DNA from 3 places in the Oceanobacillus sp. M60 genome. Region 2 is predicted to be linked to each of the others. Evidence: riboswitches for the same ligand, from Rfam matches in the RefSeq annotation. Region 2 holds a riboswitch; each other region holds the start of a gene.
The links. Region 2 has a riboswitch for S-adenosylmethionine ahead of ACW0TQ_RS11545 (O-acetylhomoserine aminocarboxypropyltransferase/cysteine synthase family protein). Riboswitches for the same ligand answer to the same signal wherever they lie in the genome.
Positions count from the first base shown of each region.

Region 1 (4,281 bases), on a different contig from region 2:
ACGGTGTTTGGATTAAGAGGGGCCCTGATGTCCGGTATTGCTTATTACATAGCTTCCAAGGTCATTCATATTATTGAAGAAGGATTAAGCAGTACAAAAGCAGTTTATATCATTACCGAGCATGCAGATGAGATGATGAAAGAAATTGGCGACCGGCTGGGACGTGCCTGTACATTACAGCATGTAGAAGGCGGCTACTCCAAAAAGGAATTTAAACAAATTAAATGTGTGATTACACGACTGGAAGAAAGTAAAATGAAAGAAACGATTCAAGATATCGATGCCACTTCATTTGTAACTGTCTATGATGTGTCAGAAGTACGCGGCGGTAATTTTAAATAAAGCATCGACTTCTCTTAAATCAAAAAAGGCAGCCAATGAATCCATTTCATTGGCTGCCTTTTGATTAGTATAGGGTGAAAAAGCTTATTGTACGAAGGGGTACACGATAGCTTATGATTTTGCTCTGAATATATCCGCAACTGCATGAAATACCTCAACACCTTGATAAGTGAAAACGGACAATGCAGTCAGTGAAAAGAACCCAATAACAATTAATCTGAAAATCATCATAGTTTTTGCCTCCTCTTTTAATTTTTAATTTTTTTATTAAAAGAGGCTTAAACCACGAAATTGGATTGATAGAAAACAGGTGTCAGCAGCTGTTTCGTACGGTTGACCCGCACAATCGTAGTGAATAAACAGAGACTGCCTAATAAGAATAAGGTAATGACTAAACCTGGACTTGCTATAAATGATTTATCTTGCTGGTCATTTCCGCCAACGCCTAAATCAGGTGACGATTGGGAATCAATCAGTATTTCATGATCGGTGAGAACGTAGCTGTGATGTACACCTGGGAATAATTGTGTCATTGGCAAAAGGATAATCATTAAAGCAATCATCAAATATCTATTCAACATCTACGCCCCCTTCCGTATGATAAATATATTTTTTGATTCGATTTCTTAAAGCGAAAGAATTAATTATACCAATAATGAAGAATAAATTCAATATAATGTCTACATGTTTTAGAATTAATTTGTATTATATGCTTATTTTTCGGGTGTGTCTATACTTTTTGAACATTTTATGAATTTTTCTCCATGAAATTAACATTCCTTTTTTTTACGGAATTTAAACATCTGCTTAGAGATATAAAGCCGTGCGTGTTTGGAACTTCTCTCTATGATATGAGATATTTACAAGATTCATTCAAACCGATTCAAAAACCGCTGAAATATTTTTAAAATTTCTTATTGACATGGAATTCAAATAGATATATAGTTATCTACAACAAATAAATAGCAATACATTTTCTTATCCAGAGAGGTGGAGGGACTGGCCCTTCGAAGCCTCGGCAACAGACTTATAAAAGAACTGTGCCAATTCCAGTAGCGTTAGCTAGCAGATAAGAAGAGACATTGATATCGTACTCAAAACCTCTTCTTTCTGAAAGAAGAGGTTTTTTCGTGTCTATATCGACTTATCCGCAGCGAACCAAATAATTAAAAGCTTACAGGAGGAATGGAACGATGGCGAAAAGAAGTTTGGAAGAGCGATTAAAGCAAGGAACAGTTATTGCAGGGGAAGGATATTTATTTGAATTGGAGCGCAGAGGGTATTTGCAGGCGGGCTCCTTTGTACCCGAAGTAGCGCTGGATAACCCGGAAACGCTAAAGGCAGTTTATCGTGATTACATGAAAGCAGGTTCCGATGTAGTGCTTGCCTTTACATACAACGCACACCGAGAAAAAATGCGCATTATCGGTAAAGAGGACTTATTAGAGCCTCTAAATAGAAATGCTATTAAATTAGCGAAGGAAGTAGCAAAGGAACATCCGACAGAGGAAGCTCTGGTTGCAGGAAATATATCGAACACCAATATTTTTAATCCGGAAGATCAGGAATCCAAGGATAAAGTCAGAGCGATGTTTAATGAAATGGTTTCATGGTGTAAGGATGAGGATGTTGACTATATTAACGGAGAAACTTTTTATTACCATGAAGAAGCATTGATTGCTTTAGAGGAAATTAAAAAATATGATTTACCGGCAGTTATTACCTTGGGATTAATGGGTGAAAACATTTTACGTGATGGTTACACAGTGGAAGAGTCATGTAAGATTTTAGAGGATAACGGCGCCTTGGTTGTTGGGATGAACTGTTTCCGGGGGCCGGACACGATGCAGCCGTATTTAGAAAAGATTCGTGACAAAGTAGACGGGTATGTTGGAGCACTGCCGATTCCATACCGGACAACAGAAGAGAATCCAACCTTCTTTAACTTGCCGGATGGAGGGTGCAGCTGTCATTTACCAACGGAAACAACCTTCCCGACTTCTCTGGATCCGCTATATCATAACCGCTATGAGCTGGCAGAATGGGCGAAACAAGCACATAGCATCGGCGTGAATTATATCGGTTTATGCTGTGGAGCTTCACCGGCAATGCTGCGTGCGGTTGCGGAAGCTGTCGGCATCGAAACAATTAATTCAATTTATTCTCCAGATATGCATAAACACTTTTTATTTGGTGAAGATGAAACATTGCAGGATCATATCACAGATTACAAAACAAAAGCGTAAAACAATATATTGGGAGGCGGCTTATCATGACAGTTACCAAAGAAAATGAAATCTTACACGCGTTAGAAACACTAAAATCAAAAACATGGGTAGATTTAACACATACATTCGGTCCTAATTCGCCGCATTTTGCCGCATTTAAAGATGCCGAGTTTGAAACATTATATACGCATGATGACGGGTTTTTCGCACAGCAGTTCAGTGTTTCCGGACAATATGGCACACATATTGATGCACCTATTCATTTTGTTCGTGATCAGCGCTATTTAGAGGAGCTGGATTTAAAAGAAGTTGTCCTCCCAATCGTTGTGATTGATAAATCAGAAGCAGCCGGAGAAAACCATAATTATATTTTAACGGTGGAGGACATTTTAGCTTTTGAAGAGGTGCATGGAAAGGTTGAAGCGGGTACATTTGTCGCGTTACGGACAGATTGGAGCAAGCGCTGGCCGGATAAAGGTGCATTTGAGAATAAGGATGAGAATGGAGACAGTCATTTACCCGGATGGGGGCTCGATGCTCTGAAGTTCTTATTTGAAGAAAGACAGATTAAAGCAGTGGGTCATGAAACGTTTGACACGGATGCGGCTGTGGATGCCAGAAAAAATGGTTCATTGATCGGCGAGTATTATGTATTAGAGCAGGATACTTTTCAAGTAGAGCTGCTGACGAATCTGGATCAATTGCCGGCAAAAGGAGCTGTGATTTTCAATATTAGTCCCAAGCCTGAAAAAGCAAGCGGTTTTCCAGTTCGATCGTTTGCCATTTTGCCATAATAAATACTATCTACCAAAAAGGGAGAAGGAATAACATGACAAAAACAGCAGTGAAAGCACCATTTCGTGCAGACCATGTCGGAAGTTTATTGCGGCCGGAACGGATTCATCAAGCTAGAAAGAACTTTCAAGAAGGAGCTATTTCCAAAGCGGATCTTCATCAGATTGAAACAGAAGAAATCAAACGTATCGTAGATAAGCAGATTGAAGTCGGCTTAAGCGCTGTTACGGACGGGGAATTCAGACGCCGCTTTTGGCATACGGATTTTCAAGAGCATCTAAACGGTGTGGAAGGATATGTGCCGGATACAGGATTTCAATTTGTTGGAGAAGAAACAGAACGCTATAATGTGCGTGTCACAGGAAAGGTTTCCTTTAATCCGGATCACCCGCATGTTAAGGAGTTTGTGGAATTCAAAGAAATCGTCGGAGACCGTGCGATTGCCAAACAAACGATTCCAAGTCCGAATCAATTATTTGGGAAAGGAATTGTAAATCCCGAGGTTTATCCAAGTATTGCAGAATATGCAGAGGATGTCATCCAAACCTATCGTGATGCAATCAAAGCTTTTTATGATGCGGGATGCCGCTACCTTCAGCTGGATGATGTGTATATTGCGGGGTTAAATGTAGAGAATTTCCCGACAACGGAAGATGGAAAGGACCGTCAGTATTTTATTGACTTGGCACTGTATGTACTAAACAGCGTGTTGGAAGACAAACCAGAAGATTTGACGATTACCACGCATCTTTGTCGTGGAAATTATCGTTCGAAATGGGCATTTGAAGGAAGCTATGCAAAAATAGCCCCTACTTTATTTGCCAAAGAAAAAGTAGATGGTTTCTTCTTGGAATATGATGATGACCGCTCTGGCGGTTTTGAACCGCTGGATTACATTCCAAATGGCGGACCGCGT
Region 1 covers NZ_JBSSNH010000001.1:416,100-420,380, reverse strand. Annotated here, with positions in the region: gene ACW0TQ_RS02125 (YitT family protein) at 1-342, shown strand, start outside; gene ACW0TQ_RS02120 (hypothetical protein) at 621-923, opposite strand; SAM riboswitch class I at 1,318-1,418, shown strand; gene ACW0TQ_RS02115 (homocysteine S-methyltransferase family protein) at 1,536-2,588, shown strand; gene ACW0TQ_RS02110 (cyclase family protein) at 2,615-3,364, shown strand; gene ACW0TQ_RS02105 (5-methyltetrahydropteroyltriglutamate--homocysteine S-methyltransferase) at 3,400-4,281, shown strand, end outside.
Region 1: linked by a shared signal. The riboswitch ahead of ACW0TQ_RS02115 (homocysteine S-methyltransferase family protein) and the one ahead of ACW0TQ_RS11545 (O-acetylhomoserine aminocarboxypropyltransferase/cysteine synthase family protein) in region 2 are both predicted to bind S-adenosylmethionine.

Region 2 (4,281 bases):
AAACGCCTTCTAATTTTTAAGCTAGAAGACGTAACCACATTATAGTATAACATAAAACGAAACATCAATCAGTGGGAGTGTTGTTTTTCTCCATGATAAAATTACCCGCCTTTCTTAACAATAAAACATGGAAATGTTCTATAAAAGAAAGGCGGGGAAGGATGTTATTTTTGTATTTAACGTCCGGAGCTGCGTAATTCAAGAGCAAATTGCGCCGGCTGAACGGTCGAAAGAATAAACACTTCAGATGATACTTCAGGAGCAGAAGCTGTGAATAAAATCGTGCCCTGATAAGCTGCGTTTTCTTCTGGTGTCTGTTTACCTTCCTGCAGCCATATTGCATCAGCTCCTGTTAATATATCTGTTGTCACTTCATCGATATCTGCCGCAGGAATTACCTCATAGCCTAATTTATAGAGAGGAACAATTTCTTCGTCCGCGATGCCGACAGTAATAATCCGCTTTTTGCGGACACCTTCGCTGCGGTCAAATGGGGATTGAAGTAAATTTTGCACTGCTATTTCCTCGGCTGATTTTTGATTGCCCTGTGATTTTCCTGTTGCTTTATCAATGGCTTGATCCAAGTCAGCTACAATATCGTCAAATGACTCTAAACCAATGGATAAACGGACCAATTCTTCCGTTGTACCGCTTTTTGCCAAGTCCTCATCTGTCAATTGCTGATGGGTTGTAGAAGCAGGGTGGATAATAAGCGATTTGGCATCCCCCACATTGGCGACATGAGACCAGAGCTGCACATTATCGATTAGAGTACGGCCTGCTTCTCGTCCGCCTTCAATACCAAATGTAATAACTGACCCAAAACCGCCCTTTAAGTATTTTTTAGCAAGCTGATGGGAGGGATGTGATTCCAGCCCCGGGTAGTTGATCCATTCTACAGCAGGGTGATTTTCCAGGTAAGCTGCTATTTTTTCTGCATTTTCGCTATGCTTCCTGATGCGTAAGTGTAAAGTTTCCAGGCCTTGCAGTAATAAAAAGGCATTTTGCGGACTAAGCGCAGGTCCGATGTCACGTAATAATTGGACGCGCAGCTTGGTAATGAATGCAGCAGGACCTAAATCCGCATATTTTAAGCCATTATAGCTCTCATCCGGCTCGATAAAATCAGGGAATTTATCATTATTCCAATCAAATCTGCCGCTGTCGACAACGACACCGCCGATGGTTGTGCCATGTCCGCCAATCCATTTCGTGGCGGAGTGAACCACAATATCCGCACCCCAGGTTAACGGCTTGGCAAAATAAGGGGCAAATGTATTATCAATAATTAAAGGAATGCGATGATTATGAGCAATATCAGCCACCGTTTCGACATCAAAAACATATAAACTTGGATTAGTGATGATTTCTCCAAAAATTGCTTTTGTTTTATCTGTAATTGCAGCCTCAATAGCATCCGGGTCAGTTCCATCTACAAATTTTACATTGATTCCATAACGGGGGAGCGTGTTGGCAAATAAGTTATACGTCCCGCCATATAGATTGCTGTCCGCGATAATCTCATCACCGGCACGGGTGATATTTAAAATCGCCATCGTAATAGCTGCCATCCCGGAAGCTAGACCTAAAGCACCGACTCCGTCTTCTAATTGTGCAATCCGCTGCTCAAATGTATCTACCGTCGGATTCATAATTCGAGTATAGATATTACCTGGCTCTGCTAATCCAAATAAGTTTTGTGCATGCTCTGTATCACGAAAAACATAAGAGGTTGTTTGATAGATTGGAACAGCACGTGCTCCGGTTGTCGGGTCTGGAACCTGCCCCCCGTGTAACAAAATCGTTTCGTCTTGCTGTACTGGATAGTTTGACATTGTATTTCCTCCCTTTTTATTGAAAACACTCTTTTACCTGAAAAAAGCTCTCTTCTATAATGAAGAGAGCTCTGATAACTGACTTAGAACCCTCTCTTATCTTTCAGATGATATATCTGTAGGATGGAGCACCTGAATGTTCAAGTTGCCGGGCTTCACAGGGCCTATTCCCTCCGCCGCTCTTCATAAGAGATTCTGCTAAATATTTTGAAATTACTTGCGAGTATATAGTTTTACAGGTTAAAAGTCAAGTGTTTTACTAGGGATTAATAGATGAAATAAAGTGAATCTTCCTTCAGCGGGGATTTCTTTCATCCTTACTGAAGGAATTATCACAAAAGTATGACCTAAAGGCCTTTGGACGAACCGGGCCGTTACTGGCTGAAAACTATGCCTTTCTTCTTTTTCTCCGCGGTGCATCCCGGTAAATACTGGCCATATAGATAATAAGTGCAGCCCAAATCAAAGCAAAGGTAATCATATGATGTACCGTAAAGGTTTCATTATATAGAAATACCCCCAGAAAGAACATAATTGTCGGTGCCACATATTGTAAAAAGCCAACCATTGCCAATGGAATCCGTTTGGCCCCTGCAGCAAACAGCAGTAAAGGTATTGCTGTAACACCCCCCGCGCCTATAAGTAAAAGATTGTCCGATGTAAACAAAGGAGAAAAAGTAAAAGATCCTTCTGACGGAACAAATAGTAAATACAATAGAGCAATCGGAGCCACTACAAGTGTTTCAATAGTAAGTCCATACATTGCATGCAGATGGAGTGTTTTTTTAATCAATCCATAAAAGCCAAAGGTGATGGCCAATAACAGCGAAATCCAAGGGAACACACCATAGCTCAGTGTTAAATAAAGTACGCCGATACCGGCAAGGATGAACGATAAGACCTGTCCTTTCGTTGTCTTTTCTTTCAATACAAATACCGCTAATAAAATGCTGATCAAAGGATTGATATAGTACCCTAAGCTGGCCTGCAGCACATGTCCATGCTGAACCGAAAAAATAAATAGAAACCAGTTAATAGATATAACGATGGAAGCTGTAATGATAGCGATGGTTTTCTTTTTATCTTTTTTCAGCTCGTGGACCGTTTCAATCAGTTCACGCCAATTACCTGTCACCAGTACTAAAAAAATCATGAAAATTAAGCTCCAGACAATCCGGTGGGCTAGTACTTCGCCAGCTGGAACATGTTCAAGAAACTTCCAATAGATTGGAAAGATTCCCCATAATAAATAAGCAGCAAAGGTAATAACCGCTCCCTGTTGTAAAGATTTATCCTCCATTATCCATTCCTGCCTTCTGAAAAAATTAAACTAAAACCAATATTAAAACTTTATGAGGCAGGAAGCAATAACTTTTAAATAATGTATTCCGTAAAACGAAGCTTCATGGAGCGGGAGCTTTGTTTTCTTTGTACGAAATATTAGATATTTTTTTGAGCCGGAAACATTTCCAACAGCACAGGAATACTTTATCATAAAGAGAGAGACTTATCTGAATTATTACCTTTATCAGGATCGGGGAGAATATAAATGAGCAAAAAGTTTAAACATATGGAAACAGCAATGATTCACGAAGGGTACGATTCCAAAGAGCTGCTTGGCAGTTTAACACCGCCCATTTTTCAAACATCTACATTTACCTTTGACACAGCGGAGCAGGGGGAGGCACGTTTTGCCGGAGAGGAAGAAGGACATGTCTATACGCGTGTCAGTAATCCGACCGTGCAAATACTGGAACAAAAGCTGGCCGCATTGGAAAAGGCTGAAAAAGGACTGGCATTTGCCTCGGGGATGGCTGCCATATCTGCCGTTTTGATTGCACTCACCAAAGCAAATGACCATATTATTTGCTCGTCCGGACTATACGGCTGTACCTTTGGACTGTTGTCGATGATGGATAAAAAATATAATATCCAGACAGATTATATAGCTATGACAGATGCGGAAAGTATAGAGGGAAAAATCAGGCCAGAAACAAAGGTATTTTATATTGAGACGCCGATTAACCCGACAATGGAAGTAATTGATTTGAAATTAGTGATTGATATTGCTAAGCGGCATAATATTTTAGTTGTGGTGGATAATACATTTTCTACACCGTACCTGCAGCGTCCGTTGGAATTGGGGGCAGATGTGGTAGTGCATAGCGCGACAAAATATTTAAGCGGTCATGGTGATGTGATTGCGGGCATCGCCGCAGGAAATAACGAATTAATGGAGCAAATCGCAGCAACGACGCAAAAGGATATTGGCGGTGTGCTTTCGCCGTTTGATGCCTGGCTGGTTGTTCGCGGAATGAAGACATTGCCGCTCCGAATGGATAAACATTCGGATAATGCCCTGCAAATTACAGAAAAACTAAAGCAGCATCCAAAGATTAAGCATGTATTTTATCCGGGTGATCCGGATGCGGAAGGCTATTCAATT
Region 2 covers NZ_JBSSNH010000004.1:174,453-178,733, reverse strand. Annotated here, with positions in the region: gene ACW0TQ_RS11545 (O-acetylhomoserine aminocarboxypropyltransferase/cysteine synthase family protein) at 177-1,835, opposite strand; SAM riboswitch class I at 1,929-2,027, opposite strand; gene rarD (EamA family transporter RarD) at 2,224-3,135, opposite strand; gene megL (methionine gamma-lyase) at 3,385-4,281, shown strand, end outside.

Region 3 (4,281 bases), on a different contig from region 2:
GATCACAAAGCCCATTTTTTGATGAAACGCAATCGATGTTTTATTTACGGGAGAAGTGATGGAGCGGATGATTTTCCGATCAGCCATTTTAACTTTGGTGAAAAATTTCTCATAAAGTGTTTTTCCAATGTCTTTCTTCCTGTAATCCGGGTGTACACCGACAAAATGAATATATGCTTCATCTGACTGATCTTGAGATAAAAATCCAATTAAAAAACCTATTATCTCGTCATCTTCTTCTGCGATAAAGCTGGTATTCTTAAAATGTTGAAAAAATAATTTAGGCAGCATTCCTGCCATATCACGCCCGCCCCACCAGTCGTTTATCTGCGGAATCAGGACATCATAATCCGAACTTTGTAAACTGCGAATTTCCATTCTACATTCTCCCTTTTATTTGAAACGATGTACTATCATTCGTATAAATTCTTTTATTTACCATGATAAAACAGCTGAATATTCTTATTGTTATTACTAATATATCAAAAAATTATAATGATTTCTTTCTTTGTTTGAATAATTTTTCACGCCCGTATGTTAACCTTGATTTAAATTAGGTTGACAAAGAGAGGAGCGTTTTTTTGTTCAAATCGTTTAAAAATCAATTCATCCTTTCGTCAGTTGTTTCAATATTATTCATCATAAACACTTACTTACTTTTTAATTTTACTTATCAAATCAGTGACATAATGGCAAATTTATTTTTGTTCATCACCTTAGCTTCCGTTTTCAATACTGGTTTATTAGCTCAAAAGTATTTTCATTCAAAACAATCTTCTCTAAATGATTCATAGTACGTATTCAAAAAAGTTCGACAAAAAGGAGATTTGGAAAGCCCACCTCTCCAAATCTCCTTTTTCTCATATCCCTTATTTCCACACATCTTCAGCAATTCGCACAACATGCCGGATTTTTTCCCATTGCTGTTCCTCACTCAATAAATTTCCTTCCTCTGTAGAAGCAAACCCGCATTGAGGACTCAGGCAAAGCTGATTCAACGGTACATAGCCCGCCGCTTCTGTAATTCTTTCTTTAACAGCTTCCGGATCTTCCAGCTCGCTGAACTTAGACGTGATAAGACCCAGCACAATAAATAAATCATCACGGTTCACATGACGCAAGGGTTCAAATCCGCCCGAGCGGTCATCATCAAACTCCAGGAAAAGACCATCCACCTGTAGGCCGCCAAAAATCGTTTCTGACACCGCCTCGTAACCGCCGCTTGACATATAGGTAGATTGGAAATTTCCCCGGCAAATATGCATTGTTACCAGCATATCATCTGGTCTGTTCGCAATCGATTCATTGATTGCTCTCGCACATAATTCAGCTGTTTTCTCTGGATTTCTTCCTTTTTCAATCAACGAATTTCTGCCCTTCTCTGAGAAAAAGGTTGCCCAGGACGTATCATCCAGCTGTAAGTAGCGGCAGCCTTCATCGTATAATGCCTGAATCACCCCTTGATAAGCAGCAACCAGGTCATCAATAATGGCTTCATCATTTTCATAAATTCCTTCTTCAAACTCCGCCCGGAAAAAGAGCATGTTCGGGCTCGGAATCGCAAATTTTGCAACCGCATCTCCAGCAATACCATGCAGGAATTTATAATGCTCAATCATATAATGATTACTAAAACCAATTTTACCGGTTACCTTAATGCCTCTTTTTTTCGTTTCCACACCAGTGAATTGCAAGCCTTGTTCCGCGCTATAGCCTTCCACGCCATCTAAGCCTTCCAGAAAATCAAAATGCCACCAGGCACGGCGAAACTCCCCATCCGTCACGGATTGAAGTCCTGCTTCTTTCTGCTGTTCTACCAGTTTGATAATTTCCTCATCTTCCATTTGACGCAATTGTTCTGAGCTGATTTCCCCTTTTGCCTTTTGTGCACGCGCCTCTTTTAAACGCTGAGGACGAAGAAAACTCCCTACATGATCTGCTCTGAATGGAGCCCGTGTATTTTTTGTCTCTGCTGATATTGCCATCGAATACCCCTTCCTCTTTATCTGCTATATTCATTCTATATTCCATTAAAAAAACCCCTTCCGAAAATAGAAGAGGTTCGATATGATAAAATCTCTTTTTATCTTCAAGCAAAAATGCTTCTGGAATTAGCACAGTACAAATCAACGTCTGCTGCTAAGGCTTCAGCGGGCCAGTCCCTCCACCTTTCTCGATAAGAATATATGGAATTATACGAATAATCACAGTTTACTTTACATGGAAGCAATGAATTCGTCAAGGAGAATCCCAAAATATAGGAACCTTGCTGCAATTGATTTTAAATCAAGATTACGTTAACTTTTTTTATCGGAAAAAATTTTATAATCTTCACTAATCACAAAAGCAGCCAAATACAAGCAGAAAAATAAAATAGCTGCTCCTTCCCACGATACACTATTCCTCGTAAATAAGGACTCAATAAAAAATTTATAAAAACAAACACTAAGGAACCATTGAGCCACATAACTCAAAAGCATTACTTCCTTTGTCTGCTTTATTTTCGCTGCTTCAAGGATTAACATGTATAACAAATCAAACAGCATCCCCAACACATAAGACAGAAACAGAAACCCGCCGAAGTAAAGAAAATTCATAAAAACAGTATCAAAAAATTGTATTTCGATAAGTTTCCAGCCTGCTAAAATATTAGATAATCCATGTGTTATCAACATTGGATTGACGACAATAGCCGTAATACTAGCTATTAGCAGACCAGCAATAAGCAGATTGGCAATAAAGGTCGCAATCTATTTGTTTCTTATTCACAATGGTTAGAGCCCTCCATATGCTATAACACGTTTTTAACGCCAAATCGTATTAACTTTCAAAAAGCACTTATAAATCTTAATAACTGTCTTATATTGCTATATGATAATTTCATTGTTATCATTCTTTGAAGTTTTTTAATATATATCTTTATTTTACCACTATATTTACACATATCTTTTACTAAGACTTCTTTAAGGGATGAAATACACAATTTCGTTCCCCCGTTCTACATCAAAAAAGTACCAGACATCTAACAATGATAAATTGTTACAATGCCTGGTACTTTATTTAGCTTGATATTAGAGCCTTAGCTGACACGATTTCCCGGTTTTATCTCTTCTTTTAATTTAAAAGAAAGAATAAATCCAACGATAGCAATAATTGCTGCTACGATAAAGGAAACATTCACACCATGAATAATACCATTGATATCCTCACCTGGTATAGCTGCAGTGGACATGATTGTTACAAGCACTGCTGTACCAACCGAGCCAGCTACTTGGCGGAATGTATTATTCATTGCTGTCCCGTGCGGAATCAATTCGTTAGGCAGCTGGTTCAATGCCATGGTTGTCATAGGCATCATTACCATGGCAATCGAAATCATGCGAATGGCATTCATGGTTGCCAGATAGTTGAAGCTTGTATCCGCAGATAAATTCGTGAATGCAAAAGTTGTCAAGGCTAGCAGTAACAAGCCGCCTCGAGCAAGCCATTTTCCTCCGAATCTATCAAAAAGATAACCGGTAATCGGGTTGGAGAATCCCATTATAATCGCACCGGGCAACAAGACAAGCCCAGATTCAAGCGCCGAGAAGCCAACCATATTCTGCATATATAACGGCAAAATAACATTTGTCCCAATCATCGCAGCGAAGACCAGCATTCCAAGCGCCGTTGCTAACGTGAATGTGCTGTGTTTGAATACCCGGAATTCAAGAAGCGGTTCTTTCAAGTTCAACTGTCTGGTAATAAACCAATAGAGAGAAATGCTGCCGATAACAATCGTAAGAATGACCTGAAGACTGAGCCACCCTGCGTCGCCGGCGACACTGAAACCGTATAGAATTGCACCGAAGCCGACTGTAGAAAGGATGACCGATAAAATATCCAATTTCGGTTTCTTCAGCTCTGTTACGTTTTTCAATAAGAAGTAAGCCGCTATCATATCTAAAATAGCAATCGGCAGTACAACATAGAATACACTGCGCCATGGGAACTGATCCACGAGCCAGCCTGAGAGACTCGGGCCAATCGCCGGCGCGAATGCAATAACTAGTCCAAACAGTCCCATTGCTGTACCTCTTCTATGAACAGGAAAGGTCAGGAATAATATCGTCTGCATCAGCGGCATCATAATGCCGGCCCCTGAAGCCTGCAAAATCCGCCCAACCAATAACAATGAAAAGTTTGGTGAAATTGCTGCAATAAACGTGCCGATAGTGAACAATCCCATTGCAGTCATAAATAATTTACGTGTTGTGAATTTATCAATTAAAAAAGCCGTAA
Region 3 covers NZ_JBSSNH010000007.1:322,581-326,861, forward strand. Annotated here, with positions in the region: gene ACW0TQ_RS18335 (GNAT family N-acetyltransferase) at 1-378, opposite strand, end outside; gene ACW0TQ_RS18340 (5-methyltetrahydropteroyltriglutamate--homocysteine S-methyltransferase) at 870-1,985, opposite strand; SAM riboswitch class I at 2,081-2,183, opposite strand; gene ACW0TQ_RS18345 (MDR family MFS transporter) at 3,080-4,281, opposite strand, start outside.
Region 3: linked by a shared signal. The riboswitch ahead of ACW0TQ_RS18340 (5-methyltetrahydropteroyltriglutamate--homocysteine S-methyltransferase) and the one ahead of ACW0TQ_RS11545 (O-acetylhomoserine aminocarboxypropyltransferase/cysteine synthase family protein) in region 2 are both predicted to bind S-adenosylmethionine.